DNA from 2 places in the Streptomyces sp. NPDC003038 genome. Region 1 is predicted to be linked to the other one. Evidence: predicted binding sites of a transcription regulator. Region 1 holds the regulator's gene; the other holds the start of a gene.
What was found. The regulator HrcA, encoded in region 1, represses chaperone genes, less so after heat shock. The targets are predictions, from matches to a motif close to TTNGCACTCNGNNNNNCNGAGTGCNAA.
Positions count from the first base shown of each region.

Region 2: the regulator HrcA is predicted to act here: its motif matches at 3,225-3,251, upstream of groL (chaperonin GroEL).

Region 1 is NZ_JBEXNN010000001.1:378,971-393,417, forward strand. Features, by position in the region: gene dnaJ (molecular chaperone DnaJ) at 36-1,178, opposite strand; gene hrcA (heat-inducible transcriptional repressor HrcA) at 1,179-2,195, opposite strand; gene ABZX75_RS01805 (MBL fold metallo-hydrolase) at 2,348-3,073, shown strand; gene ABZX75_RS01810 (DUF3097 domain-containing protein) at 3,102-3,914, shown strand; gene hemW (radical SAM family heme chaperone HemW) at 4,050-5,282, opposite strand; gene ABZX75_RS01820 (long-chain fatty acid--CoA ligase) at 5,422-7,314, opposite strand; gene lepA (translation elongation factor 4) at 7,567-9,432, opposite strand; gene rpsT (30S ribosomal protein S20) at 9,715-9,981, shown strand; gene holA (DNA polymerase III subunit delta) at 10,386-11,378, opposite strand; gene ABZX75_RS01840 (hypothetical protein) at 11,440-11,682, shown strand; gene ABZX75_RS01845 (YceI family protein) at 11,694-12,554, opposite strand; partial or broken gene ABZX75_RS01850 (ComEC/Rec2 family competence protein) at 12,712-14,447, opposite strand, start outside.
Region 2 is NZ_JBEXNN010000005.1:199,965-214,411, forward strand. Features, by position in the region: gene ABZX75_RS09110 (beta-glucanase) at 1-196, opposite strand, end outside; gene ABZX75_RS09115 (phosphoribosylanthranilate isomerase) at 267-875, opposite strand; gene ABZX75_RS09120 (GNAT family N-acetyltransferase) at 904-1,329, shown strand; gene groL (chaperonin GroEL) at 1,437-3,059, opposite strand; gene ABZX75_RS09130 (cold-shock protein) at 3,409-3,615, opposite strand; gene ABZX75_RS09135 (MoaD/ThiS family protein) at 4,011-4,286, opposite strand; gene thrC (threonine synthase) at 4,321-5,619, opposite strand; SAM riboswitch class I at 5,613-5,771, opposite strand; gene ABZX75_RS09145 (glucosyl-3-phosphoglycerate synthase) at 5,947-6,924, shown strand; gene ABZX75_RS09150 (trehalose-6-phosphate synthase) at 6,998-8,473, shown strand; gene otsB (trehalose-phosphatase) at 8,660-9,508, opposite strand; gene ABZX75_RS09160 (DUF3263 domain-containing protein) at 9,580-9,816, opposite strand; gene ABZX75_RS09165 (extracellular solute-binding protein) at 9,940-11,250, opposite strand; gene ABZX75_RS09170 (ROK family protein) at 11,460-12,392, shown strand; gene nagA (N-acetylglucosamine-6-phosphate deacetylase) at 12,392-13,555, shown strand; gene ABZX75_RS09180 (1-phosphofructokinase family hexose kinase) at 13,655-14,447, shown strand, end outside.

The sequences.
Region 1 (14,447 bases):
CCCGGGCCGGGCTCGTACGGGTGATCGCGGGCCGGTCAGCGGCCGTTGAACGCGTCCTTCAGGCGGCTGAACAGACCCTGCTGCCCCGGCGCGAACTGGCCCAGGGGCCGCTCCTCACCGCGCAGCTTCGCGAGCTGGCGCAGCAGGTCCTCCTGCTGGGCGTCCAGCTTGCTCGGAGTGGTGACCTCGACGTGGACGATCAGGTCACCGCGCCCGCCACCGCGGAGGTGGGTGACGCCGCGCCCGTGCAGCGGGATCGACTGGCCGGACTGGGTGCCGGGCCGGATGTCGATCTCCTCCATGCCGTCCAGCGTCTCCAGCGGGCACTTGGTGCCCAGGGAGGCCGCCGTCATCGGGATGGTCACCGTGCAGTGCAGGTCGTCCCCGCGGCGCTGGAAGGTCGGGTGCGGCAGCTCGTGGATCTCCACGTACAGGTCGCCGGCGGGGCCGCCGCCGGGGCCGACCTCACCTTCGCCCGCGAGCTGGATCCGGGTGCCGTTCTCGACACCGGCCGGGATCTTGACCGTGAGGCTGCGGCGGGAGCGGACCCGGCCGTCGCCCGCGCACTCGGGGCACGGGGTCGGGACCACGGTGCCGAAGCCCTGGCACTGCGGGCAGGGGCGCGAGGTCATGACCTGGCCCAGGAAGGACCGGGTGACCTGCGAGACCTCACCGCGGCCACGGCACATGTCACACGTCTGCGCCGCGGTGCCGGGAGCGGCACCCTCACCGGAGCAGGTGGTGCAGACGATGGCCGTGTCGACCTGGATGTCCTTGGTCGTCCCGAAGGCCGCCTCGTCCAGTTCCAGGTCGAGGCGGATCATGGCGTCCTGGCCGCGCCGGGTCCGCGAGCGCGGGCCGCGCTGCGAGGCCTGGCCGAAGAAGGCGTCCATGATGTCGGAGAAGTTGCCGAAGCCACCCGCTCCGAAGCCACCCGCTCCGCCGCCGGCGCCGCCGCCGGAGGACAGCGGGTCGCCGCCGAGGTCGTAGACCTGCTTCTTCTGCGGGTCCGAGAGCACCTCGTACGCCGCGTTGATCTCCTTGAAACGCTCCTGCGTCTTCGGATCCGGATTCACATCCGGGTGAAGTTCACGCGCGAGGCGGCGGAAGGCCTTCTTGATCTCGTCCTGCGATGCGTCGCGGCGCACGCCGAGAACGGCGTAGTAGTCCGTGGCCACTTACGACTCCGCCAGGATCTGTCCGACGTAACGTGCCACTGCGCGTACCGCTCCCATCGTTCCGGGGTAGTCCATGCGTGTCGGTCCGACCACGCCGAGTTTGGCGACTGTTTCGCCGCCCGAACCGTAACCGACCGAGACGACCGACGTGGAGTTCAGCCCCTCGTAGGCGTTCTCATGCCCGATCCGTACGGCCATGCCCGACTCATTGGCCTCGCCGAGCAGCTTGAGGAGCACGACCTGCTCCTCCAGCGCTTCGAGCACCGGCCTGATCGTCAGGGGAAAATCGTGTCCGAAGCGGGTGAGATTGGCGGTACCGCCGATCATCAGCCGCTCTTCGGCTTCCTCGACCAGGGTTTCGAGGAGCGTCGCGAGCACCGTGGAGACGGTGCCGCGGTCCTCCGCCTCGAAGGATTCGGGGAGGTCCTGGACGAGCGGGGGCACATCGGTGAAACGGCGGCCGACGACCCGGCTGTTGAGCCGCGCCCGCAGGTCCGCGAGCGAGGTCTCCCCGAAGGGGCTCGGGCAGTCGATCAGCCGCTGCTCGACGCGCCCCGTGTCCGTGATCAGTACGAGCATCAGCCGGGCCGGGGCCAGCGACAGCAGCTCGACGTGGCGCACGGTGGAACGCGTCAGCGAGGGGTACTGGACGACCGCGACCTGCCGGGTGAGCTGCGCGAGCAGCCGCACCGTACGGCCGACCACGTCATCGAGGTCGACGGCGCCGTCGAGGAAGTTCTGGATGGCCCGGCGCTCGGGCGACGACAGCGGTTTGACCCCCGCCAGCTTGTCGACGAAGAGGCGGTAGCCCTTGTCGGTGGGGATCCGGCCGGCGCTGGTGTGGGGCTGGGCGATGTAGCCCTCCTCCTCCAGCACGGCCATGTCGTTGCGCACGGTGGCGGGCGAGACGCCGAGCCGGTGCCGCTCGGTGAGCGCCTTGGAGCCGACCGGCTCCTCCGTCCCGACGTAGTCCTGGACGATGGCGCGCAGCACTTCGAGTCTGCGTTCGCTGAGCATCGCGCGGCACCTCCACCTGTGTGCGGGTTTTCGTCGGCGGTCCTTCGGCTTCGTTGGCACTCTGAGCGTTCGAGTGCCAGCGATCCCCCGCTCAGTGTACGGCCGGGCGGTACGCCCCTAGCAAGGGAGGCCCGCCAAGGTAGCGTCGCCGCATGGACGTGCGTTGGGAAGAGGCGGGCTGGGAACGGCTGACCGGACGGGCCGGCCGACGCCGCCTGCCGGTGTGGGACTGCACTGTGGGGCTGGTGGTGGGGGACGAATCGGTCCTCCTGATCGATCCCGGCTCGTGCCTGCGGGAAGGGGCGCAGATCCGGGCCGAGGCGGAGCGGCTGACCGGGCGGCGCGTGACCCATATCGCATTCACGCACGGACATTTCGACCATGTGCTGGGTGCTGCCGCCTTTTCCGGGGCCGAGGTGTACGCGGCGGTCGGCCTGGACTCGCTGCTGGCGGCCGACCGGGACGCGCTGCGGGACTCCGCGGTACGGCACGGGCTGGCGGAGCCGGAGGCGGCCGAAGCCGTGGAAATGCTCGTGCTGCCCCGGCATCCGGTGTCGGGCGAGTGGACGCTGGAGCTGGGCGGGGTGCAGGTGCTCCTGGCCAATGTGGGGCCGGGCCACACCGGGCACGACCTGGCCGTCTTCGTGCCGGGTGAGCGGGAGGTGGTCTTCTGCGGGGACCTGGTCGAGGAGTCCGGGGAACCGCAGGCGGGGCGGGACGCGGTGCCCGGGCAGTGGCCCGCCGCTCTGGACCGGCTGCTGTCGCTGGGCGGCGACGACGCGCTGTACGTGCCGGGTCACGGAGCGGTGGTCCCGGCGGCCTTCGTGCGTGCGCAACGCGCCACACTCGCGGCCCGTTTCGGCGTGTCGGAGGCGTGAGCGGGCCGGCTCTCCTACTGTCGGCCGGATGCGCGAGTACTCCCCCGACCTGACCCCGCAGTGGAAGCGCCCCAAGGCCGTACCCGAGGTGGCGGCGGAACCCGACCTCGTGGTCGAGGTGGCGGGTACGGACTTCTGCGGCGCGGTGGTGGCCTGCGAGGCGGGCACGGTGACCCTGGAGGACCGCTTCGGCAAGCGGCGGGTCTTCCCGATGGAGCCGCGGGGGTTCCTGCTGGACGGGGCGGTGGTGACGCTGACCCGCCCGCCGCGCGGACCGGAGGCCGCGGCCCGTACGGCCTCCGGCTCGATCGCCGTCCCGGGCGCCAGGGCGCGGGTGGCGCGCGCGGGCCGGATCTACGTCGAGGGCCGCCACGACGCCGAGCTGGTGGAGCGGGTCTGGGGTGACGACCTGCGGATCGAGGGCGTGGTGGTGGAGTACCTGGAGGGCATCGACGACCTCCCGGCCATCGTGGCGGACTTCGCCCCGGCGCCGGACGCCCGCCTGGGGATCCTGGTGGACCACTTGGTGCCGGGCTCGAAGGAGTCCCGTATCGCGGCGTCGGTGATCTCGCCGGACGTCCTGATCGTGGGCCACCCGTACGTGGACGTGTGGCAGGCGGTGAAGCCGTCGGCGCTGGGCATCGCGGCATGGCCGGTGATCCCGCGCGGCCAGGACTGGAAGACGGGCGTCTGCCGGGCCCTGGGCTGGCCGGACCACACGGGAGCCGCCTGGCAGCACATCCTGTCGCGGGTGACCTCGTACCGGGACCTGGAACCGACCCTGCTGGGCGCGGTGGAACACTTGATCGACCACGTCACATCCAGCCCCGCCGACGTCTGAGGCACACACCCAGCGGGGCGCACACCCAGCCCCGCACACCCAGCCCCGCCAACGTTTGAGGCGCACACCCAGCCCCGCCGGCGTTTGAGGCGCGGGGGTCTGGGGGCAGTGCCCCCAGCAGCCGGCCCGCAGGGGCTAGTCCACCAGGTCGCGGACCACCGCGTCGGCCAGCAACCGCCCCCGCAGGGTCAGCACGGCCCGCCCGGCGGCGTACGGCCCCGCCTCCAGCAGCCCGTCCCCGAGGGCACGCCCCGCCGCGGCGAGACCGGCCGGCGCGAGCAACGACAGCGGCACGCCGTCCACCAGGCGCAGCTCCAGCAGGATCCGCTCCACCCGCCGGTCCTCCTCCGACAGGAGTTCCCTCCCGGCGCCGGGAGAACGCCCCTGCGCCAGCGCGGCGGCATACGCGCCCGGGTGCTTCACGTTCCACCACCGCACCCCGCCCACGTGCGAGTGCGCGCCCGGCCCCGCGCCCCACCAGTCGGCTCCGCGCCAGTACAGCTCGTTGTGCAGGCAGCGCCCGGCCTCCGAGGTGGCCCAGTTCGACACCTCGTACCAGGAGTACCCGGCCTGCGCCATCACCGAGTCGGCGATCAGGTACCGGTCGGCGTGCACGTCGTCGTCCGTCATCGGGACCTCGCCCCGGCGGATCCGCCGGGCCAGCTGGGTGCCCTCCTCGACGATCAGGGCGTACGCGCTTATGTGGTCCGGACCGGCCCCCAGCGCCGCCGAGAGCGAGGCCCGCCAGTCCTCGTCGGTCTCGCCCGGGGTCCCGTAGATCAGGTCCAGGTTGACGTGATCGAAGCCCGCCGCCCGTGCCTCCGCGACGCACGCCTCCGGGCGACCCGGCGTGTGCGTGCGGTCCAGCACCTTCAGGACGTGCTGCTTAGCGCTCTGCATGCCGAAGGAGACGCGGTTGAAGCCGCCGGCGCGCAGCTCGGCCAGGTACCGCGGGTCCACCGACTCCGGATTGGCCTCCGTCGTGATCTCGGCATCGTCCGCCAGGCCGAATTCGTCCCGGATCGCCGCGAGCATCCGTACGAGGTCCCCTGCGGGCAGCAGCGTCGGCGTGCCCCCGCCCACGAAGACGGTGCGCACGGCCCTCGGGTCGTCGCCCAGCACCTTGCGCGCCAGCCGCACCTCGTCGATCAGGGTGTCGGCGTAGTTCTCGCGCGAGGCGAGCACGCCGCCGGTACCGCGCAGCTCGGTCGCCGTGTAGGTGTTGAAGTCGCAGTACCCGCAGCGCGTGGCGCAGTACGGGACGTGCAGGTAGAAGCCGAGCGGCCGCTCGTCGGCACCCGCCAGGGCATGCGACGGCAGCGAGCCGTCTTCGGGCATGGGTTCACCGTCGGGCAGTGCGGAAGGCATGCACCCATTGTCCCGCACCCGCCGGGTCCCCGGGCCCTCCGCCTGCGGGGACACCCCGGGGATACGGCGGGGCGGGGACACGGCAGGGACACGGCGGGGACGGGCCCGGCTGCCCGCCCCGCCCGGCCGGCGGCAGGCGCTAGGCCTCCAGGGATCCCTCGTACATCTCGTCGATCAGGTACTTGAACTCCCGCTCGACCACGGGCCGCTTCAGCTTCAGGCTCGGCGTGAGGTCGCCGTGCTCGACGTCCAGGTCCCGCGGCAGCAGCCGGAACTTCTTCACCGTCTGCCACTTCTGCAGGCCCTCGTTCAGGGTCTGCACGTACGTCTCGATGAGCCGGACGGTCTCCGGCGCCGCCACGACCTCCGCGTACGTCTTGCCCTCCAGCCCGTGCTCGGCGGCCCAGCCCAGGATCGCCGGCCCGTCCAGCGCGATCAGCGCCGAGCAGAAGTTCCGGTCCGCGCCGTGCACCACGATGCTCGACACGTACGGGCAGATCGCCTTGAACCGTCCCTCGATCTCGGCCGGGGCGACGTACTTCCCGTTGGAGGTCTTGATCAGGTCCTTCTTGCGGTCGGTGATGCGCAGGTAGCCGTCGGCGGAGAGTTCGCCGATGTCACCGGTGTGCAGCCAGCCGTCCGGCTCCAGGACCTCGGCGGTCTTCTCGGGCAGGCCGTGGTAGCCCTGCATGATGCCGGGGCCGCGCAGCAGGATCTCGCCGTCGTCGGCGATCCGGACCTCGGTGCCGGGGAGCGGCTTGCCGACGGTGCCGGTGCGGTAGGCCTCGCCCGGGTTGACGAAGGAGGCCGCGCTGGACTCCGTCAGGCCGTAGCCCTCCAGGATGTGGATGCCGGCGCCGGCGAAGAAGTAGCCGATGTCGGGCGCCAGGGCGGCGGAGCCGGAGACGGCGGCGCGCAGGTTGCCGCCGAAGGCGTCGCGGAGCTTGGAGTAGACGAGCGCGTCGGCGATCTTGTGCTTGGTGGTGAGGCCGAAGGGCGCCGTGGCGTTGCCGGTGCGCCGGAAGTTGTCCTGGGTGACCTTGGCGTACTCGCGGGCGACGCCCGCGGCCCACTGGAAGATCTTGTACTTGGCGCCGCCGGCGGCCCGGGCCTTGGCCGCGACCCCGTTGTAGACCTTCTCGAAGATGCGCGGAACGGCCGCCATGTACGTCGGCTGGACGATCGGCAGGTTCTCGATGATCTTGTCGATGCGGCCGTCCACGGCGGTGACGTGACCGACCTCGATCTGGCCGGAGGTCAGCACCTTGCCGAAGACGTGGGCCAGCGGCAGCCACAGGTACTGAACGTCGTCCGCGTTGATCAGGCCGGTGGCCACCGTCGCCTTGGCCATGTACGACCAGCTGTCGTGCCGCAGCCGCACCCCCTTGGGACGGCCGGTGGTGCCGGAGGTGTAGATGAGGGTGGCGAGCTGGTCGGCGGTGATGGCCGAGATCCGCTCCTTCACCGCCCCGGGGTGCTTGGCGAGGTACTCCGTACCGCGCTTCTCCAGGTCGGCGAGGGAGAGCACCCAGCCCTCCGGGTCGCCCTCGGCGGACACCGCGTCGGCGGTGTTCATGACGACGACGTGCGCCAGCTCGGGAAGGTCGGCGCGGTGTGCGCGGGCCTTCGCCAGCTGCGTCGCGTCCTCGGCGATCAGGACCCGGCTGGCCGAGTCCGCGAGGATGTACGCCGACTCCTCCGCGTTGGTGCTCGGGTAGACGGTGGTGGTCGCGGCGCCCGCGCACATCACGCCGAGGTCGGCGAGGATCCACTCGACCCGGGTGTTGGAAGCGAGCGCGACGCGGTCCTCCGCTTGCAGGCCGAGGTCGGTCAGCCCGGCGGCGATGGCGAAGACCCGCTCGGCCGCCTGTCCCCAGCTGAGCGACTTCCAGTCGTCGGGAGCGCCCTCGCCGCCGGCGGCGGGCACCGGGAACCGGTACGCCTCCGCATTCGGCGTGGCGGCGACGCGCTCAAGGAAGAGTGCCGCCACGGTGGGCGGGCGGTTCTCGATCAAGGTCTGTGTGTCGCTCACGGACGTCCTCCGGGACCACGCGGGCTGGGCCTGTCGTGCACGGCTCATGCTCCGGTGCGCTGACTCAGGGCTTGTAACTGGCGAGTAACCATCGAGCAGTGATCAGACTAGGGGCCGACCGCCTGGTACGTAAGAGCCAGCGAGCGGCCGATTCATAACGAAACAAGCCCCCGCGCCGATGCGCGGGGGCCTGCTTCGCGTACAACGCCCTCGCGGCGCCTCACGCACTTCTCACTGGAGGCTCACACAGCGCTACTTCTTCTTGGCGCTGGACTCGTCGCTGGAGAGGACTGCGATGAACGCCTCCTGCGGGACCTCCACCGAGCCGACCATCTTCATCCGCTTCTTGCCTTCCTTCTGCTTCTCCAGCAGCTTCCGCTTACGGGAGATGTCACCGCCGTAGCACTTGGCGAGGACGTCCTTGCGGATGGCGCGGATGGTCTCGCGGGCGATGACCCGCGAGCCGACGGCAGCCTGGATCGGCACCTCGAAGGCCTGCCGCGGGATGAGCTCGCGCAGCTTGGCGACGAGGCGCACACCGTAGGCGTAGGCGGCGTCCTTGTGCGTGACGGCGGAGAAGGCGTCGACCTTGTCGCCGTGCAGCAGGATGTCGACCTTGACCAGGCTGGAGGCCTGCTCGCCGGTGGGCTCGTAGTCGAGGGAGGCGTATCCGCGCGTCTTGGACTTCAGCTGGTCGAAGAAGTCGAAGACGATCTCGGCGAGCGGGAGGGTGTAGCGGATCTCGACGCGGTCCTCGGAGAGGTAGTCCATGCCGAGGAGGGTGCCGCGACGGTTCTGGCACAGCTCCATGATCGCGCCGATGAACTCGGTCGGCGCGAGCACGGTGGCCCGGACGACCGGCTCGAACACGTCCGAGATCTTGCCCTCGGGGAACTCGCTCGGGTTGGTGACCGTGACCTCCTTGCCGTCCTCCAGGACCACGCGGTAGACCACGTTGGGGGCGGTGGCGATCAGGTCGAGGCCGAATTCGCGCTCCAGGCGCTCGCGGACCACGTCCAGGTGCAGCAGGCCGAGGAAGCCGACGCGGAAGCCGAAGCCGAGCGCCGCCGAGGTCTCCGGCTCGTAGACGAGCGCGGCGTCGTTGAGCTGCAGCTTGTCCAGGGCCTCGCGCAGGTCCGGGTAGTCCGAGCCGTCGAGCGGGTACAGGCCCGAGAAGACCATCGGCTTCGGGTCCTTGTAGCCGCCGAGCGCCTCGGTCGCGCCGCCGTGCAGGCTGGTGATGGTGTCACCGACCTTGGACTGCCGGACGTCCTTCACGCCGGTGATGATGTAGCCCACCTCACCGACGCCGATGCCGTCGGCCGGGGTCATCTCCGGGGAGGAGACACCGATCTCCAGCAGCTCGTGCGTGGCGCCGGTGGACATCATCCGGATGCGCTCGCGCTTGTTGAGCTGGCCGTCGACGACACGGACGTAGGTCACGACACCGCGGTACGAGTCGTAGACCGAGTCGAAGATCATCGCGCGGGCCGGGGCGTCCTTGGGGCCGACCGGGGCCGGGACCGTGGCGACGATCTTGTCGAGCAGCGCGTCCACGCCGAGACCGGTCTTCGCGGAGACCCGCAGGACGTCCTCGGGCTGGCAGCCGACCAGGTTCGCGAGCTCCTCCGCGAACTTCTCCGGCTGGGCGGCCGGCAGGTCGATCTTGTTCAGGACCGGGACGATCGCGAGGTCTTTCTCCATCGCCAGGTACAGGTTGGCGAGGGTCTGCGCCTCGATGCCCTGGGCGGCGTCCACCAGGAGGACCGTGCCCTCGCAGGCGGCCAGCGACCGGGAGACCTCGTAGGTGAAGTCGACGTGCCCGGGGGTGTCGATCATGTTGAGGATGTGGGTGCTGCCCTGGTCCTCGCCCGTCCTGGGCGCCCAGGGCAGCCGGACCGCCTGGGACTTGATGGTGATGCCGCGCTCACGCTCGATGTCCATGCGGTCGAGGTACTGGGCGCGCATCTGCCGCTGGTCGACCACACCGGTGAGCTGGAGCATCCGGTCGGCAAGGGTCGACTTGCCGTGGTCGATGTGCGCGATGATGCAGAAGTTGCGGATCAGCGCCGGGTCGGTACGGCTCGGCTCGGGCACGTGGCTGGGGATCGCGGGCACGCAGTGTCCTGATTCTCGGGTCGCAGTCGGAAGCGTTGGCGAAGCGTCGGTCTGAGCGAAAGTCCGCCTCCCGCCGCTGTCGTCGGCGCGATGTCGGATCTGTACGCAGACTCCCATGGTCCCATGGACGGGGCAGTGCGCTCGGTTTGGGCCGCCCGGAGCGTGCCTGGTAGCCTGGGCAGCTGTGTCTCGTATGCCCTCTCAGTCGGGGGTCCCCCCGGACTGAGTCTGGGGGAGGGACACAATCCGAAGATCAAACTCTGAACCTGCAAAGGCTCTTTCGTGGCGAACATCAAGTCCCAGATCAAGCGGAACAAGACGAACGAGAAGGCGCGCCTGCGTAACAAGGCCGTCAAGTCCTCGCTCAAGACCGCGATCCGCAAGGCCCGCGAGGCCGTCGTCGCGGGTGACGTCGAGAAGGCCGCTGTGGCCACTCGCGACGCCTCCCGTGCGCTCGACAAGGCTGTCTCGAAGGGTGTCATCCACAAGAACGCCGCCGCCAACAAGAAGTCGGCGCTGGCCTCCAAGGTTGCCTCCCTCCAGGGCTGAGCCCTCGATGTGAATCGCCGGTGAGGACCCAGCGGGCCCTCTCTTCCGCTCCTGACCGGCACACCGCGCCGCACGCGGCCTGCGTTCGCCACGCGGGTGCGGCGCACCTCATCAGTACGACGAAGGCCCCGGCCTCCACCCCTCCAGGGTGGCGGCCGGGGCCTTCTCGCTGCCACCGCCTCGCGCGTCGCCGCAGGCCCCGGCCCGACCGGGACCGGCCCCGCGCCCACCGAAGCCGGCAACCGGGCCGGATCTGAGGCGGGACCGGCCGCAGGGGCCCACGTCTGCCCGAGCCGGTACCGGGCGACGGCGCCGCGGTCGGGGCCAGGACAGGGTAAGAGCTGCGACCGGGACGGGGCCCGGCGGCAGCCGGCCGGGACGAACCCGGGCAGGGTCGGTGCGGGCTAGCGCCGCTGGGGGCGCGCCGCTCGGGCCACCGCCACGACCGCCTTCTCCAGCGCGTACTCGGGGTCGTCGCCACCGCCCTTGACTCCCGCGTCGGCCGCGGCCACCGCGCGCAGCGCGTCGGAGACGCCGTCCGCCGACCAGCCCCGCATCTGCTGGCGGACCCGGTCGATCTTCCAGGGCGGCATGCCCAGGTCCCGGGCCAGGTCGCCCGGGCGGGCCCCGCGCGGAGCGGAGGCCAGTTTGCCGATCGCGCGCACCGCCTGAGCCAGGGCGCTCGTGATCAGGACCGGCGCCACGCCGGTGGACAGCGACCAGCGCAGGGCTTCGAGGGCCTCCGCCGCGCGTCCCTCGACGGCCCGGTCGGCGACCGTGAAGCTGGAGGCCTCGGCCCGGCCCGTGTAGTAGCGGCCGACCACGGCCTCGTCGATGGTGCCCTCGACGTCCGCGCACAACTGGGCCGCCGCGCTGGCCAGCTCCCGCAGGTCGCTGCCGATCGCGTCGACCAGCGTCTGGCACGCCTCGGGCGTCGCCGAACGGCCCAGCGTGCGGAACTCGCCCCGCACGAACGCCAGCCGGTCCGTCGCCTTCGTCATCTTCGGGCAGGCGATCTCCCGCGCACCCGCCTTCCGCGCCGCGTCCAGCAGACCCTTGCCCTTGGCTCCGCCGGCGTGGAGGAGGACGAGGCTGATCTCCTCGAACGGCGCGTCGATGTACGCCTTGACCTCCTTCACCGTGTCCGCGGACAGGTCCTGCGCATTGCGCACGACCAGCACCTTGCGCTCGGAGAACAGCGAGGGGCTCGTCAGCTCGGCCAGCGTGCCGGGCTGGAGCTGCTCGGAGGAGAGGTCGCGCACGTCCGTGTCGGTGTCGGCGGCGCGTGCGGCGGCCACCACCTCCCGCACGGCACGGTCGAGCAGCAGGTCCTCCTGCCCCACCGCGAGGGTGAGCGGGGCGAGGGGATCGTCGGTGGAGTTCTTCCTGGTGGCCATCGCGTCCAGCATCCCACGCCGCACCGACAGCCCCCCGCTCCGCGTACCCGAGAATGGTCGCGTGAATGTGCGACACGTACTCGTCCTGCCCGACCGCGACACCGCCGAGGAGGTGGCGCGGGAAGCCGTCGACCGCTTCGGTCTCCCGGAGGAACCCCAGCTGTTCCGCGACGCCCTCGCCGGCGAGGACGACGCCGAGGACGCCCAGTGGCTGGTGGTCGTCGAGGACCCGCGGCAGCGGCTCGACGCCACCACGCTGGACGGCCTCGCCGCCGAGTACGAAGGCTGGCTGGAGGCCCCGTAGGGCCCGGGCCCTTACGCCTTGTGGACGATCTGGACGTCCAGCGTCACTTCCACGCTCGAACCGATGGCCGCGATCCCGTGCGCCAGCGTCGACTGCCAGTTCAGGGTGAAGTCCTCGCGGTTCAGTTCGGCGGTGGCCCGGCAGGCGGCCCGAGGTTCGCCCTCCATGCCCGTGCCCAGACCCAGGTACTGGGTGTCCAGGGTGACGGAGCGGCTGACCCCGTGGAGGGTGAGGGCGCCCGCCACGGCCCAGCGGCTGCCGCTGCGGTGGATGAACCGTTCGCTGTAGAACTCCACCGTGGGGTGCCGGGACGCGTCCAGGAAGTCGGCGGACCGCAGGTGGTCGTCCCGCAGCCGCACCCCCGTGTCGATGCTCGCCGCATCGATGATCACGTGCATGGAGGAGTCCTCCATGCGCTCGGCTATCCGCACCGCGCCGGCGAACGTGTTGAACCGGCCGCGGATCCGGGCGAAGCCGATGTGCCTGACGGTGAAACCGATGGACGAATGCGTCGGATCGAGCTCCCAGTGGCCGGGCTGCGGCAGCAGCGGCGGTTCCACCGCGTCGAGGATGATCTCGCCGGTGCCGGGCTCCCCCGGTTCCCCCACCAGCGTCGCCCCGTGGAACGGCGCGTACCCCTCGGCGGTGACGGAGAGCCGGTACTCGCCCTGCGGTACGGCGGCCGTGAACCCGCCGTACGGGTCGGTCTCCCCGCTGACGATCCGGCGTCCGATCGGGTCGGTCACCTCGAACGTGGCCTGTCGGACCGGCTGGTGGACCGTGTCGAGAACCCGGCAGCTGAGCAGGCCCGCCGTGGGCGGCAACGTCAGTGTCGCTGATGTGTGCGGGCTGGAAGTTCCGGCCGACTCCATACCCCGTCGGCGACCGAACATGGCTGATGCACCCCCGTGCTGTGTGGTCTTGGACCGTTCTGGCGAAGACGCATTCGATCATGCTGCCGGGTCGTGGGCAAACAGAATGGCCGCGCCCGGTATGCCCGCACCGGCTTCGCCGCCGGTTGGCTTTGAATGCTCGCACTCCCGAGCCCGTGCCCGTGACGGCGATCGAGCCGTCGGTGTCGGTGCGCAGTACGGTCGCCCCCATCGCCCGCAGCTGCGTGAGCGTACCCGGTGCGGGGTGTCCGTAGCGGTTTTCCGCGCCGACCGGGACGATCGCGAGCCGTGGCCGGATCCGGGCGTGCAGGGCGGGGTCCTGGCGTGCGGAGCCGTGATGGGCGACCTTGAGTACGTCCACCGGACCCAGCTCCGGATGCTCCTTCAAGAGGGCTTGCTGCGCGGGTGGTTCCATGTCGCCCAGCAGGAGCAGGGTCAGGCCTCCGGCGTGCACCAGCAGGGCCACACTCGCGTCGTTGGCCCCCTCCGGTGGCGGGCCGGCCGGCGGCGGCCACAGCACCTGCCATTCCAGCGGCCCGGCCCGCCGGCGCTCCCCCGGTACCGCCGCCACGACGGGCACGCCGGCGGCCGCCGCGGTCCGTCGAACGAACTCTGCCTGCCCGGGCGGCTCTTCCAGTGTCGTGGTCTGAATCACACCCACGGCCCGGCCGCGCAGCACCCCGGACAGGCCCGCCACGTGGTCGGCGTGAAAATGTGTCAGCAGGAGCAGCGGCACCCTGCGCACGCCCAGGGCCCGCAGGCAGGCGTCCACCGGGCCGGGGTCGGGGCCGGCGTCCACCACCACGGCCGTGCCCGGGGCGACGGCCAGCACGGCCGCGTCTCCCTGGCCCACCGCGCACTGCACATAGCTCCAGTCCGGCGGAGGCCAGCCGGTGAGCGTACGGGTGACCTGCGGCGGCCTCAGCACGGCGAGGAGCAGCAGCACGGCCAGGGCCGCGCTGACCCACCGCTTTCGGATCAGCCGGGCGCCGAGCCCTACGAGTACCAGGGTGGTGGCGGCCAGCAGAATGCCGCCGGTGATCCCGCCGGGCCAGGGCAGCTCCGCTCCCGGCAGCCGCGCCCCCGCCCGGGCCACAGCGGCGATCCACCCGGCCGGGACACCCGCGCACCAGGCGAGCGCTTCCGCGGCGGACATCCACAGCGGGGCCACCGCGAGCGCCGCGAAGCCGAGCACCGTCGCCGGACCCGCGGCCAGCTCGGCCAGCAGGTTGCACGGCACCGCCACCAGGCTGACCCGGGCCGAGAGCACGGCGACCACGGGCGCGCACACCGCCTGCGCGGCCGCGGCGGCTCCCACCGCCTCGGCAAGCCGGGGCCGCATCCCGCGCTGCCGCAGGGCTTCGCTCCACCGGGGGGCGAGCGTGAGCAGGGCCCCGGTGGCCAGGACGGACAGCAGGAAGCCGTAACTGCGGGCCAGCCACGGGTCGTAGAGCACGAGCAGCAGCACGGCGGCGGCCAGGGCGGGGATCAGGGACCTACGCCGCCCGGTGGCGATGGCCAGCAGGGTGATCGAGCCGCAGGCCGCGGCCCGCAGCACGCTCGGCTCCGGCCGGCACACCACCACGAAGGCCAGCGTCAGGGCGGCTCCGCACAGGGCGGTCGCCCGCAGCGACAGCCCGAGGCGAGGTGCCAGCCCCCGCCGCTCGGCCTGCTGCGCGCGGGCCGGGGGCCCGATGAGCAGGAACAGCACCACGGTCAGGTTCGACCCGGAGACGGCCAGCAGGTGCAGCAGGTCGGTGGCCCGGAACGCGTCGTGCAGGTCGGGCGGCACCCTGGAGGTGTCCCCGACCACCAGGCCGGGCAGCAGGGCCCTGGCATCCGACGCGAGCCCCTCGGTGGCCTCGCGGAGCC
Region 2 (14,447 bases), on a different contig from region 1:
CGAGCTTGTTGTCGCCCGGGTTGACCGGGCCGCCGTCGGGATAGGCCCACGAGCGGCCGGCGACCCACTGGGTGAGGGAGGCGAAGTCGGCGGTGAAGACGGGGGCGCTGCGCGGCGCGAAGAGCGCCGTGTCACCGCCCCTGGGGGCGAGGCGGGGCGTCAGGCGCCGCAGCCAGCCCAGTTTTTCGGGGTCCATGGCGGGTTTCTGCCCTTAACCGGACGCAAACATACCGCAATTCTCGCGGTGCGTGATGGTATGGATGCACTCAGCTATCGAGGGCGCGCGCCGCCTCGATGAAGGCGCGGATGAGCTCCGGTGACTTCACTCCGCGCTCCCGCTCGACCCCGCTGGAGACGTCCACACCCCAGGCCCCGGTGGTCCGGGTGGCTTCCCGGACGTTGGCGGGGGTCAGCCCGCCCGCCAGCAGCCACCGGCCCTTCGGCGCCGTGAACTCCTCGGAGCCCCAGTTCCACGGCTTGCCCGACCCCGGGTCGGGGGCGTCGAGCAGCAGCAGGTCCTCGCCCAGCTCGCCGCAGCGTTCGACGTGCTCGGCCGTGGCGCGGATCAGCGTCCGGCCAGGCCCGCGCAGCTCCTCGTAGTACTCGGCCCCCTCGTCCCCGTGGAGCTGTACGGCGCGCACGCCGCTCTCATCGGCCAGGCGGCGCACCTCCCCGACGGCCTGCCCCCGGAACACCCCGACGGTGAGGACCCCGTCCGGCACCAGCGCGGCGAGTGCGCGCGCGGTGGCGGCGTCGACGGTACGCGGGCTGCCGGGGGCGAAGACGAACCCGACGGCGTCGGCGCCGGACTCGACGGCCACCTCCACGTCGCGCGCGGTCCGCAACCCGCAGATCTTGATAAACGGTTGGGTCATACGCATCAGTCAACCCCACAATGGCCCGATGGACGAGAACGGGGTGGAGATCACCACAGGCGGGCAGGATTCCGAGCTCGACACCCGGCTGGGCAAGGAGCTGGACGCCTTCAACAAGGCGGCGACGGCCGGGCACGACCAATCTGAGTTCACCGTACGGATCACGGAGGCCGACGGCTCGCTCGTGGCCGGCCTGAGCGGCTGGAGCTGGGGCGACCGGGCGGGCATCGAGCTGACCTGGGTGCGCGAGGACAGCCGCGGCGGGGGCTGGGGAGCGAAGCTGCTGGCCGCGGCCGAGGACGAGGGCCGCCGCCGGGGCTGCCGCACGATCATGGTCTCCTCCTTCACCTTCCAGGCGCCGGCCTTCTACGCCCGCCACGGCTACGAGGAGACGGCCCGCGTGCCCGGCTTCCCGGGCGGCCACGAGGACGTGTACTTCCTCAAGCAGCTCTGAGGACCGCTCGACCGGTCCGGCGAAAACGCCCGAGGGCGGCACCCCCGCGGGGGTGCCGCCCTCGTTCGAGAACAGCCGATCAACCAGAGGCCGGAGCCAGGGGCCGATCAGAAGTCCATGTCACCGCCCGGCATCCCGCCCGGCGCGCCGGCGCCGGCCTTCTCGGGCTTGTCGGCGATGACGGCCTCGGTCGTGAGGAACAGCGCGGCGATCGACGCGGCGTTCTGCAGCGCGGAGCGCGTGACCTTCGCCGGGTCGATGATGCCCTCGGCGATCATGTCGACGTACTCGCCGGTCGCGGCGTTCAGGCCCCAGCCGACGGTCAGGTTGCGGACCTTCTCCACGACGACGCCGCCTTCGAGGCCACCGTTGACGGCGATCTGCTTGAGCGGAGCCTCCAGGGCGAGCTTCACGGCGTTGGCGCCGGTCGCCTCGTCACCCGACAGGTCGAGCTTCTCGAAGACCGAGGAGGCCTGGAGCAGGGCCACGCCACCACCGGCGACGATGCCCTCTTCGACGGCCGCCTTCGCGTTGCGAACGGCGTCCTCGATGCGGTGCTTGCGCTCCTTGAGCTCCACCTCGGTCGCGGCGCCGGCCTTGATGACGGCCACGCCGCCGGCCAGCTTCGCGAGGCGCTCCTGGAGCTTCTCGCGGTCGTAGTCCGAGTCGGAGTTCTCGATCTCGGCACGGATCTGGTTCACCCGACCGGCGACCTGGTCGCTGTCACCGGCACCGTCGACGATGGTGGTCTCGTCCTTGGTGATGACGACCTTGCGGGCGCGGCCCAGCAGGTCGAGACCGGCGTTCTCCAGCTTGAGGCCGACCTCCTCGGAGATGACGGTGCCACCGGTGAGGATGGCGATGTCGCCGAGCATGGCCTTGCGGCGGTCACCGAAGCCCGGAGCCTTGACGGCGACGGACTTGAAGGTGCCGCGGATCTTGTTGACGACCAGGGTCGAGAGGGCCTCGCCCTCGACGTCCTCGGCGATGATCAGCAGCGGCTTGCCGGACTGCATGACCTTCTCCAGAAGCGGCAGCAGGTCCTTGACCGAGCCGATCTTGGAGTTGACGATCAGGATGTACGGGTCGTCGAGCGACGACTCCATGCGCTCCATGTCGGTGGCGAAGTACGCCGAGATGTAGCCCTTGTCGAAGCGCATACCCTCGGTGAGTTCCAGCTCCAGACCGAAGGTCTGGGACTCCTCGACGGTGATGACGCCTTCCTTGCCGACCTTGTCCATGGCCTCGGCGATGAGCTCGCCGATCTGGGTGTCGGCAGCGGAGATGGAGGCCGTGGAAGCGATCTGCTCCTTGGTCTCGACATCCTTCGCCTGGGCAAGCAGGGCGGCGGAGACGGCCTCGACGGCCTTCTCGATACCACGCTTGAGGGCCATCGGGTTGGCGCCGGCGGCCACGTTGCGCAGGCCCTCGCGAACGAGTGCCTGGGCCAGCACGGTGGCGGTGGTCGTACCGTCGCCGGCGACGTCGTCCGTCTTCTTGGCGACTTCCTTGACCAGCTCGGCGCCGATCTTCTCGTACGGGTCCTCGAGCTCGATCTCCTTGGCGATGGAGACGCCGTCGTTGGTGATCGTGGGGGCGCCCCACTTCTTCTCAAGGACGACGTTGCGACCCTTGGGGCCAAGGGTGACCTTGACGGCGTCGGCGAGCTGGTTCATCCCACGCTCGAGACCGCGCCGGGCCTCCTCGTTGAACGCAATGATCTTGGCCATCTGAAGTGGTCCTCCCGGACAGGGGTGGATTGCTCCGGACCGCGCCCGCGCCCGCGACGGACGGCCTGCGTGCCCGGCGGTTCCTTCCCGCCGGACCCTGCGGGCCTCACCGACCCGGTCCTCGTTTTAGTAGCACTCTCACCTGGAGAGTGCTAACGCCAATGATTAGCACTCGACCCCCGCGAGTGCAAGCGGCTTCGGGCAACGCGCGGCGAAGAAGCAGGCGGGACACGGGCCGACCGGGCACGACGCGCGAGGGGCCCGCATCCCGTGTCCAGGATGTGGGCCCCTCGTGTGTACGACGTGGGTACGTGTACGTGTGTACGCGTCGGCGGTCGAGCGCGCCGGGCTAGCCGAGTGCGAGCTTGACCATGTCCGCCTGCGGACCCTTCTGGCCCTGCGAGATCTCGAACTCGACCCGCTGACCCTCTTCAAGGGTGCGGTACCCGTCCATCTGGATGGCGCTGTAGTGGACGAACACATCCGCACCACCGTCGACCGCGATGAAGCCGTAGCCCTTCTCCGCGTTGAACCACTTGACGGTGCCCTGAGCCATGCCTAACTCCCCTATTACTGGCCCTTGCGCAGGAACGCACTTCGCGCTCCCGGGTCAGAACTTGCGCCGGAACGCGTCGACCGAGGCTGAATGTATCCGCGTCGGTGCTGTCTGCAACAGGTCAATCCGACGAGAATTCTGGACACGGGGAAACATTGAAATAGAGTGAAAATTTGCCATATTCCAGGGCAACTCGGGCCCGGCATATCTCGCCAAAGCCTCATACCGCACTTGCACATTGACCCGATGTCGACCCTGACGCGGCCCGCTCATATGCGGCGGGCAAGAACAGCGGAGGGGACTTCCCCAACTCTACCGCGCCCAATCAAGCAGAATTGCCCCCTCCGTTTATAGCGGAGGGGGCAATTACGGTTTTCGCGTGCCAGCTGACCGGATCAGCCGCCGGCGACGGCGGGGATGATCGAGACGCCCGCGCCGTCCGGGGTCGCCGTCTGCAGTCCACCCTCGAAGCGCACGTCGTCGTCGTTGACGTACACGTTGACGAAGCGGCGCAGCTTCCCCTGGTCGTCCAGGACGCGCGCGGCGATGCCCGGGTGGCTCTGCTCCAGGGACTGGATGACCTCGGCGAGGGTCGCGCCCTCGGCCGGGACCTCGGCCTTGCCGCCGGTGTAGGTGCGCAGGATGGTGGGGATGCGGACGTTGACGCTCATGGCGCTACTGCCTTTCCGGTGTACAGGAGGAGGGTCAGGCCAGCCCGGCGGCGCGGAACGCGTCCAGGCTCGGGCGGATGGTGGCGCTCTGGCCGCTGTCCGCGGCCACCGCCTCCAGGGTCTTGAGGCCGTCACCCGTGTTCAGGATCACGGTGGTCAGCGCCGGGTCGAGCTGCCCGTTCTCGACGAGCTTCTTCGTCACGCCGACGGTCACGCCGCCCGCGGTCTCGGCGAAGATGCCCTCGGTCTGCGCGAGGATCTTGATGGCCTCGACGACCTGCTCGTCGTTGACGTCCTCGACGTAGCCGCCGGTGCGGCGGGCGATGTCCAGGACGTACGGGCCGTCCGCCGGGTTGCCGATCGCCAGCGACTTGGCGATGGTGTTCGGCTTCTGCGGGCGGACCACGTCGTGACCGGCCTTGAAGGCGGTCGACACCGGGGAGCAGCCCTCGGCCTGGGCGCCGAAGATCTTGTACGGCTTGTCCTCGACGAGGCCGAGCTTGACGAGCTCCTGCAGACCCTTGTCGATCTTCGTCAGCTGCGAGCCAGACGCGATGGGGATCACGATCTGGTCGGGCAGCTGCCAGCCGAGCTGCTCGCAGATCTCGTACGCGAGGGTCTTGGAGCCCTCGCCGTAGTACGGGCGCAGGTTGACGTTGACGAAGCCCCAGCCCTCGCCCAGCGGGTCCCCGATGAGCTCGGAGCAGAAGCGGTTGACGTCGTCGTAATTGCCCTCGATGCCCACGAGGTCGCCGCCGTACACACCGGCCATGACGACCTTGCCCTGCTCCAGGTCGTGCGGGATGAACACGCAGGAGCGGAAACCGGCCCGGGCGGCCGCGGCGCCGACGGCGCCGGCCAGGTTGCCGGTGGAGGAGCAGGACAGGGTGGTGAAGCCGAAGGCGCGGGCGGCCTCGACCGCGATGGCCACGACGCGGTCCTTGAAGGAGTGCGTCGGGTTGCCGGAGTCGTCCTTGACGTAGAGCTTGCCGGTGAAGCCGAGCTCCTTGGCCAGATTGGCCGCGTCCACGAGCTTGGTGAAGCCGGGGTTCAGGCTCGGCTTGGAGGCCACGTCCGCGGGGACGGGCAGCAGCGGTGCGTAACGCCAGATGTTGTCGGGGCCGGCCTCGATCGCGGCGCGCAGGGCTTCCGGGTCGCCGGTCGGCAGGTCGTAGGCGACTTCCAGCGGCCCGAAACACTCGGAGCAGGCGAAAATGGGGCCGAGCTCGAAGCGGGTGGCGCACTCCCGGCAGGAAAGGCCGGTGGCGGGTCCGAGGTCAACAGAGGTGGAATCAGTCTGTGCAGCCATGATGGCGAGGCCCTTTCTCCTCATCTTCCCCATGGCGCACTTCGCCATGAGACGGAATTGGCACCTTCCCTAGCCGGGGACCTCGCTGCTGGCACTGATGTGCGTGATCGCGAGAACCGACTGGAGGGTTGCCGGGGCTTCAACGGGCCGTGTCCCTCTGCCCCTCTGGATGAGCGGTATGGCACCGGGCGACGCGCTCTATGGCGCACCCGGGCATTTGTGCGCGAGGACCCCCGGCATGCGGTGGTCCTTCGCGTTGTTCAAGACTGTAACCGAAGGCCCGGGCGGTTGAGACAGCCGTCCGAACCGCGAGATGGATCACATATCGACCCAAACCAGGGAGTGCTGAGAGTGCTGGAAGAGGTGGAGCGCTGGCTGGCCGACCGCTCCTGGTCCGCCGCCGACCGACCGCTCGCCCAGCTGCTCGACCGGAAACGGGCGGCGGGCACCACGGTCAGCGTGGTGCTGCCGGCGCTCGACGAGGAAGCGACGGTCGGCGCCATAGTCGAGGTGATACGGCGTGAGCTGATGGAGGGACTTCCGGTCCCCCTGGTCGACGAGCTGATCGTCATCGACTCGGGTTCCGCCGACCGGACCGCGGAGCGGGCCGCCGCGGCCGGCGCCCGGGTGGTGCACCGCGACGAGATCCTTCCGCGCATCCCGGCCCTGCCCGGCAAGGGCGAGGTGCTGTGGCGTTCGCTGCTGGTCACCACCGGCGACATCGTCTGCTTCGTCGACGCCGACCTGCGGGACTTCTCGGCCGCCTTCGTCTCCGGAATCGTGGGCCCGCTGCTGACCGAGCCGGACGTGCAGTTCGTCAAGGCCATGTACGACCGCCCCCTCGACACGGAATTCGACGGGCTCGCCTCCGGCAAGACCCCCGGCCAGGGCGGCCGGGTCACGGAGCTGGTGGCCCGCCCGCTGCTCAACCTGCACTGGCCGCGGCTGGCGGGGTTCGTGCAGCCGCTGGGCGGCGAGTACGCCGTACGCCGCTCCCTGCTGGAGCGGCTGCCGTTCCCCGTCGGGTACGGCGTCGAGCTGGGCCTGCTGGTGGACGCGCTGCACACGGTCGGGCTGGACGCGCTGGCCCAGGTGGATGTCGGCGTACGGCTCCACCGCCATCAGGACGGGCAGGCACTGGGCCGGATGGCCGCGGCGATCTACCGGACCGCGCAGCTGCGACTGTCGCGCGGGCACCTCGTACGGCCGGAGCTGACGCAGTTCGAGCGGGGACCGGACGGGTTCGTGCCGCGGACGTACCCGGTGGACACCGAGGAGCGCCCGCCGATGCTCGGCGTCACCGAGTACGCGCGGCGCCGGGTGGCCTGACCCGGGACACCCCGTGCCCCTCGGAGGTGGCCGGGGACGTTTGAGCGGGAGCGACCCGGGCTAGGTTGGCCGCATGGCTTCTCAGGTACTCGTTGCAGCGAATCGCGGCCCGCTCTCTTACGCTCTCGCCGCCGACGACACGCTCAGTGCCCGGCGCGGCGGGGGCGGTCTGGTCTCGGGCCTCTCCACGGCCCTCGCGGAGCAGCCCGATGCGGTGTGGATCTGCGCGGCGCTCTCGGAAGCGGACCGTGAGGCGGTCCGCCGGGGCACCGCCGAGCCGGGCGTCCGGATGCTGGACATCGATCCCACCGTTTACGACGACGCGTACAACGGCATCGCCAACTCCGTGCTCTGGTTCACCCACCACCACCTGTACGAGATCCCGCGCGAGCCGGCCTTCGACGCGGCGTTCCGGCGGCAGTGGGAGTCGTACGTCGCCTACAACCAGGCCTTCGCGGAGGCCTTGGCGCAGGAGGCGGGCGACGGGGCCTGCGTGCTGGTGCAGGACTACCACCTGGCGCTGGTGCCGGGTGCGCTGCGCGAGCTGCGGCCGGACCTGCGGATCTCCCACTTCACGCACACGCCGTGGGCGTCCCGCGAGTTCCTGCACATGCTGCCCGACGACATCCGGCGGCAGCTGGTGTGGGGGATGCTCGGGGCGGACCGGCTGGGCTTCCACACGTGGGAGTGGGCGGCCAACTTCATCACCGGCGCGAACATGGACGACGCGAGCGGCGTGGCGGAGGGGTCCCTCCCGGCCGGGGACGCGGAGCGCGGGGTGTGGCACCGCAGGATGAAGGCGGACGGGAGCGGGTACGCGGAACGCCGGTTCACCGAGGTGACCGAATACCCGCTCGGCGTGGAGGCGGACGAGCTGCGCGCGCTGGCGCACCGGCCGGAGGTCGACGAGAAGCTCGCGGAACTGCGGGCGGAGGTCGGGGACCGCAAGACGATCGTCCGGGTGGACCGCACGGAGCTGTCGAAGAACATCCTGCGGGGACTGCGGGCGTACCGGGAGCTGCTGACCACGCACCCCGAGTGGCGCGGCAGGGTGGTGCACCTGGCCTCCGCGTACCCGTCCCGGCAGGACCTGGCGGTGTACCGGGCGTACACGGAGTCGGTGCGGGAGCTGGCGCGGGAGATCAACGCGGAGTTCGGCACGGAGGACTGGCAGCCGGTGCTGGTGTCGGTGAAGGACGACTTCACGCGCTCGCTCGCGGCGTACCGGATGGCCGACGTGGCCCTGGTGAACCCGGTGCGGGACGGGATGAACCTGGTGGCCAAGGAGATCCCGGTGGTGTCGGAGGCGGGGTGCGCGCTGGTGCTGTCCACCGGGGCGGGGGCGTACGGGGAACTGCGCGAGGACGCGCTGACGGTGAACCCGTACGACGTCACGGAGACGGCGCAGGCGCTGCACGCGGCGCTGTCCATGCCGGAGCCGGAGCGGGCGGAGCGCACGAAGCGCCTGGCCGCGGCGGCGACGGCCCTGCCGCCGGCACGGTGGTTCGCGGCCCAGCTGTCCGACCTCGGCGCGCCCACGTCACCCTGAGCGACCCCGAGCCCCGCGGGACCGCCCCGCGGGGCTCGGGGCTGGGCCCCGGCCCCTCAGCGGCAGCGGCAGCGGCAGCGGCAGCGGCAGCGGCAGCGGCAGCGGAGCCTGAGGCGCCGCCCGGGGCGCGGTCCTCGGCCGCGGCGCGGCTTGAGGCGCGGCCCCGGGAGCGGCGGCGGCGCTCGTTCAGGCGCGCAGCGCAGCGGCAAGGGCCGCCAGGAGGCGCACCACCTCCGCCGGGCCGTCCACGATGAGGTCCGCGCGGGCGGCCAGCTCCGGAACCTCCGCGGAGCCACTGCACACCAGCAGCCCCGGCAGTCCCTCCGCCCGCCGTTTCTCCACGGCCGAAAACGCCGCGAGGTCGCCCAGGTCGTCCCCCGCGTACAGGACCGCCTCGGCCTCCCGCTCCGCCAGGAACTCCGTCAGGGCGACGCCCTTGTCCATGCCCGGCGGCCTCAGCTCCAGCACCGCCCGGCCCGGCTCGACCATCAGCCCGTGGCGCGCGGCCAGCTCGGCGAGAGGTGCGCGCAGCGCGGCGAAGGCGGCTTCGGGGTCGGCGGCGCGGCGCGTGTGCACGGCCAGTGCCCGGCCCTTCTCCTCGATCCACGTGCCCCGCCAGGCCCCGATCGCGTCGAGGAATCCCGGCAGCTCCGCCCGTACGGCCGCCACACCGGGGTGTTCGGCGGGCGCGTGGACGATTCCGGTGACGGCGTCCCACCGCTCGGCCCCGTAGTGGCCGAGGACGACGAGGTGTTCCAGTCCGGGGACTCCGGCGAAGCCCCCGTAGCGGACGGCCACGCCGGCCGGCCGGCCGGTGACCACGGCCACGGAGGCCACTTCGGGGGCCAGCGCGGCCAGGGCGGTTACGGCTCCCGTGTGGGCGCGCGCCTGGTCGGGGTCCGGGACGATGTCGGCGAGGGTGCCGTCGAAGTCGAGGCCGATCACGGATCGGCGGGGTGTTCGGAGGAGGGCTTCGAGGCCCTCGCGCCCGGCTGCGGTGACGGGCGTCGGCAAGTCGTGCGGGTGGCTCCCCATACGGACGACCCTAACGGCCCCGCCGGGCGACGGCTATGGCGCAGGCCACCCCCGGCGGCGGCCGGCGGCTGTCACCGCCGGGCACGCTGGGCCTCGCGGATCCGCCGCAGCCGGTTCACCGTGCCCGGCGCGTGGGCCAGGGCACGCGGGTCGTCCATGAGCGCGTTGAGCAGTTGGTAGTAGCGGACCGGGGGCATCCCCAGTCCTTCGCGGATGGCCCGCTCCTTGGCCCCGGGCCCGGGCCAGGTGCGGGCCTCGTACGCGAGCACCGCGGCCTCCGTGGCCGTCAACTGCCCCTCGTCCGTCATACCGCCAGATTAACGCCGCCCACCGACACGGGCCCGGCGCGGCCATCCCGGCCCACCTACCCGGGCCACCCCGCCCGGCCACCCGGCCCGGCCCCCGGCCCAGCCGGCCCGGCTCCGCGCCGCTCAGCTCGGATCCGCCGCCCGCGCCGCCGTCGCGATCTCCTCCAGCACCTTCGCCGGCTGTCCGCCCGGCTGCACGGTCTTGCCGATGTTCTGCTTGATGTTCTCGCTCACGCCCGCCCAGGACTTCTTGCCGACGGGGTACAGCCGGGCGCTCGGCAGCGCCGCCAGGAAGGTCTTCAGCTGCGGCGCGGCGCCGCCCGCGCCGCCCGCACCGGCCTCCATCGCCCGGTAACCGCTGGTCGTGGCGGGCAGCAGGTCGTACATGGTCGTGAAGGCCGTCACGTTCTTCGGCTCGTACAGGTAGTCCAGGAACTTCCCGGACTCCGTCTTGTGCCCGTTCTTGAAGGCCATCACCCAGTCCGCGACGCCCATCGCCGAGTGGTCGGTCCCGTCGGCCGTCGGCATGGTGACCATGCCGAACTTCACTCCCTTGGCACCGGCCTGCTTCAGCAGCGTCGGGTGCCCGTTGAGCATGCCGACCTCGCCCCGCGTGAAGGCTTCGAAGGCGGCCTGCCGGTCCAGCTTGCCCGGCTCGACCGGTCCGGTCAGCCCCTGGCCGACCATCTTGTCGCGCAGGAACTCCAGCGTCTTGACGTTCTCGACGGAGTCGATGGAGTACGCCTCTTCGTCGTCGGTGTAGCCGCCACCGCCCGAGAGCATCCACATCATCGTCTCGGCCTGCGCCTCCTCACGGCCCAGCGGCAGCGCGAAGGGTGTCGGCACGCCCGCGCCCTTGAGCTTCTTCGCGGCGGCTTCCAGCTCCGCCCAGCTCTTGGGCTGCCAGCCGTTCTTGGCGTCCTTGGGGAGGACGCCCGCGTCGCCCAGCAGCTTCTCGTTGTAGAAGAGCAGCCGCGTGCTGGCCACGAAGGGCAGCCCGTACTGGATCCGCCCGACCTTGCCCGCGTCCGCGAGCGGCCCGAGGAAGTCGGCCTCGGTTTTCACGGAGAGCAGCTCGGCCGCGGTGTAGAGCTTGCCGGCGGCCGCGTAGTCGGCGTAGGCGCCGATCTGCGCGATGTCGGGCGCCTTGCCGGCCTTGACCATCTCGGCGACCTTGGCGTCGACCTCCGACCAGGAGTAGACGCTCACCTCGACCTTGATCCCGGGGTGGTTCTTCTGGAAGCCGTCGGCGAGGCCCTTCCAGTAGACCGTCGAGGAGTTCTGCGGATTGTCCCCGTAGTCGGCCGCCACGACCCGCAGGGTCACCTCGTTGTCCTCGGTGAGTCCGCCGAGGGCTCCGCAGCCCGTCAGCGTCACGGCTGTCAGGCACAGTGCGGCGCCGGACGCGGCCAGGCTCAGGTAACGGCCCTTCACAGTTCTCGTTCCACCCCTTGTTGTACGTACGATCCACGTAAGGTCTACACCACTTTGGCGGCTCGTTCACCTCGGGATCCGTTCGGGATCCGCTCCGTGTCCGGTTCGTATCCGGAGCGGGGTCCCGATTTTGTATGGCCACTCAACAATCCCTCTCAATGGACTAGACCTTTGCCCGCCGAGCACGCGAGACTGTTCCTGTGAAACCCGTGAAACACGTCATCGCCCTCGATGTGGGCGGCACCGGGATGAAGGCCGCCCTCGTCGCCGCCGACGGCACCCTGCTCCACGAGGCGCGCCGCGCCACCGGACGCGAGCGGGGCCCCGAAGCCGTCGTCGAGACGATCCTGGCCTTCGCCGCCGAGCTCCTCGTCCTGGGCCGCGAGCGCTTCGGTGAAGCCGCCTCGGCCGCCGGCGTCGCCGTCCCCGGCATCGTCGACGCCTCGAACGGGATCGCCGTCTACGCGGCGAACCTCGGCTGGCGCGACGTCCCGATGCGCGACCTGCTCAGCGGACGCCTCGGCTCCCTCCCGGTCGCCCTGGGCCACGACGTCCGCACGGGCGGACTCGCCGAGGGCCGCATCGGCGCCGGCCGGGGCGCCGACCGCTTCCTCTTCGTCCCGCTCGGCACCGGCATCGCCGGAGCCATCGGCATCGGTGGCCGCATCGAGGCCGGCGCCCACGGCTACGCGGGCGAGATCGGCCACATCGTGGTCCGCCCCGGCGGCCCCGCGTGCGGCTGCGGCCAGCGCGGCTGCCTGGAGACCCTCGCCTCCGCCTCCGCCGTCAGCCGCGCCTGGGCGGCCGCCGCCGGGGACCCCGGGGCGGACGCCGCCGACTGCGCCGCGGCCGTCGCGTCGGGCGACCCCCGCGCCCGGAAGGTGTGGCTGGAGGCGGTCGGCGCACTCGCCGACGGGCTGGTCACCGCCATCACCCTGCTGGACCCGCGCACGCTGATCATCGGTGGCGGGCTGGCCGAGGCGGGAGAGACCTTGTTCACACCCCTACGGGCGGCCGTGGAGGAGCGCGTGACGTTCCAGCGGCTGCCCCACATCGTTCCGGCGGCCCTCGGGGACACCGCCGGATGCCTGGGCGCAGGGCTGCTCGCCTGGGACCTACTCGCCACGGAGGTACCTGCCTGATGTCCGGAAGCGCGCACAGCACTGTTCTCTCCGGCGCCAGGGTGGTGCTGCCCACCGGAACCGTGGCCAACGGCCGCGTCATCGTCGACGGCCGGCGCATCGCCGGCAGCGCCCACGAGGGCGCGCACGTCGTCGACCTGTCCGGGCACTGGATCGTCCCCGGCTTCGTGGACATGCACAATCACGGCGGCGGCGGCGCCTCCTTCACCTCCGGCACCGCCGAGGAGGTCCTCCAGGGCGTACGCACGCACCGCGCGCATGGGACCACCACCCTGATCGCCTCCACCGTCACCGGCGACCTGGACGAGCTGGCCCGGCGCGCCGGGCTGCTCGCCGAACTGACCCAGCAGGGCGAGATCGCGGGGATCCACTTCGAGGGGCCGTTCATCTCCCCCTGCCGCAAGGGCGCGCACAAGGAGGACCTGCTGCGCGACCCGGATCCGGCCGAGGTCCGCAAGCTGGTCGACGCCGCCCACGGCGCCGCCCGCATGTTCACCCTCGCCACCGAGCTGCCGGGCGGCCTGGACTCCGTACGGCTCCTGACCGAGCACGGCGTCATCGCCGCGATCGGCCACACGGACGCCACGTACGAGCAGACGCGCGCCGCCATCGACGCGGGCGCCACCGTGGCCACCCACCTCTTCAACGCGATGCCCGGCCTGGCCCACCGCGAGCCGGGCCCGATCGCCGCGCTGCTGGAGGACGAGCGGATCACCGTCGAGCTGATCAACGACGGCACCCACCTGCACCCGGCGGCGCTGGAGCTGGCCTTCCACCACGCGGGCGCGCACCGCGTGGCGCTGATCACCGACGCCATGGACGCGGCCGGCTTCGGCGACGGGACCTACCACCTCGGCCTGCTGGAGGTCGAGGTCAAGCAGGGCGTGGCCCGGCTCGTCGAGGGCGGCTCGATCGCCGGTTCCACCCTCACCCTGGACACCGCCTTCAAGCGTTCGGTCACCCTCGACAAGCTGCCGGTGGAGTCCGTGGTCCAGGCGATCTCCGCCAACCCGGCCAAGCTGATCGGCCTGTACGACGAGATCGGCTCGCTGGAGCCGGGCAAGTACGCGGACCTGGTCGTCCTCGACGCCGAGTTCGACGTCAGGGGCGTCATGCGCCGCGGCGAATGGGTCGTCAGCCCCGCCGCTGTCACGGCCGCCTGACGGCCAAGCGGCTGTACGTGACGAAGCGGTCGGCCCAGGACACTGGGCCGGCCGCGCTGCGTTTGGCATGATCCCGGCAGCAAGAGACCGGGGGTGCCCATGATCCTGACCGTGACGCTCAACACCGCGCTCGACGTCACCTACCGCGTGCCGCGGCTGCTCCCGCACGCCTCGCACCGGGTCACCGGCGTCACCGAACGCCCCGGCGGCAAGGGGATCAACGTCGCCCGCGTGCTGGCCGCGCTCGGCCACGAGGTGACGGCGACGGGCTTCGCGGGCGGCCCGGTCGGCTCCGTCGTACGGGACCTGCTGGCGCGGTCCCCCGGGGTGGTGGACGCCCTGGTCCCCTGTGCGGGCACCACCCGCCGCACCCTGGCCGTCGCCGACGAGGCCTCGGGCGACACCACGCAGTTCAACGAGCCGGGCCCGCTGATCACCACTGCGGAATGGACGCGGTTCCTCTCCCGGTACGAGGCCCTGGTGGCCGGCGCCCGCGCGGTGGCCCTGTGCGGCAGCCTCCCGCCGGGCGTGCCGGTGGGCGCGTACGCCGTGCTCGTACGGTCGGCCCGCGCGGCCGGGGTCCCCGTCCTCCTGGACACCAGCGGCGAGGCCCTGCGCCGCGGGATCGCCGCCCGGCCCGAGATGATCAAGCCGAACGCCGCCGAGCTGGCCGAGCTCACCGGCTCCCGCGACCCGCTCCCCGCCACCCGCGACGCCCGCCGCCGGGGCGCCCACGCCGTGGTCACCTCACTCGGCCCGGACGGGCTGCTGGCCGCCACCGCCGAGGGCACCTGGCAGGCGGCCCCGCCGCGCGCCCTGTCCGGCAACCCCACCGGAGCCGGGGACTCCGCCGTCGCCGGACTCCTGTCCGCCCTCACGGAGGGCCTGGACT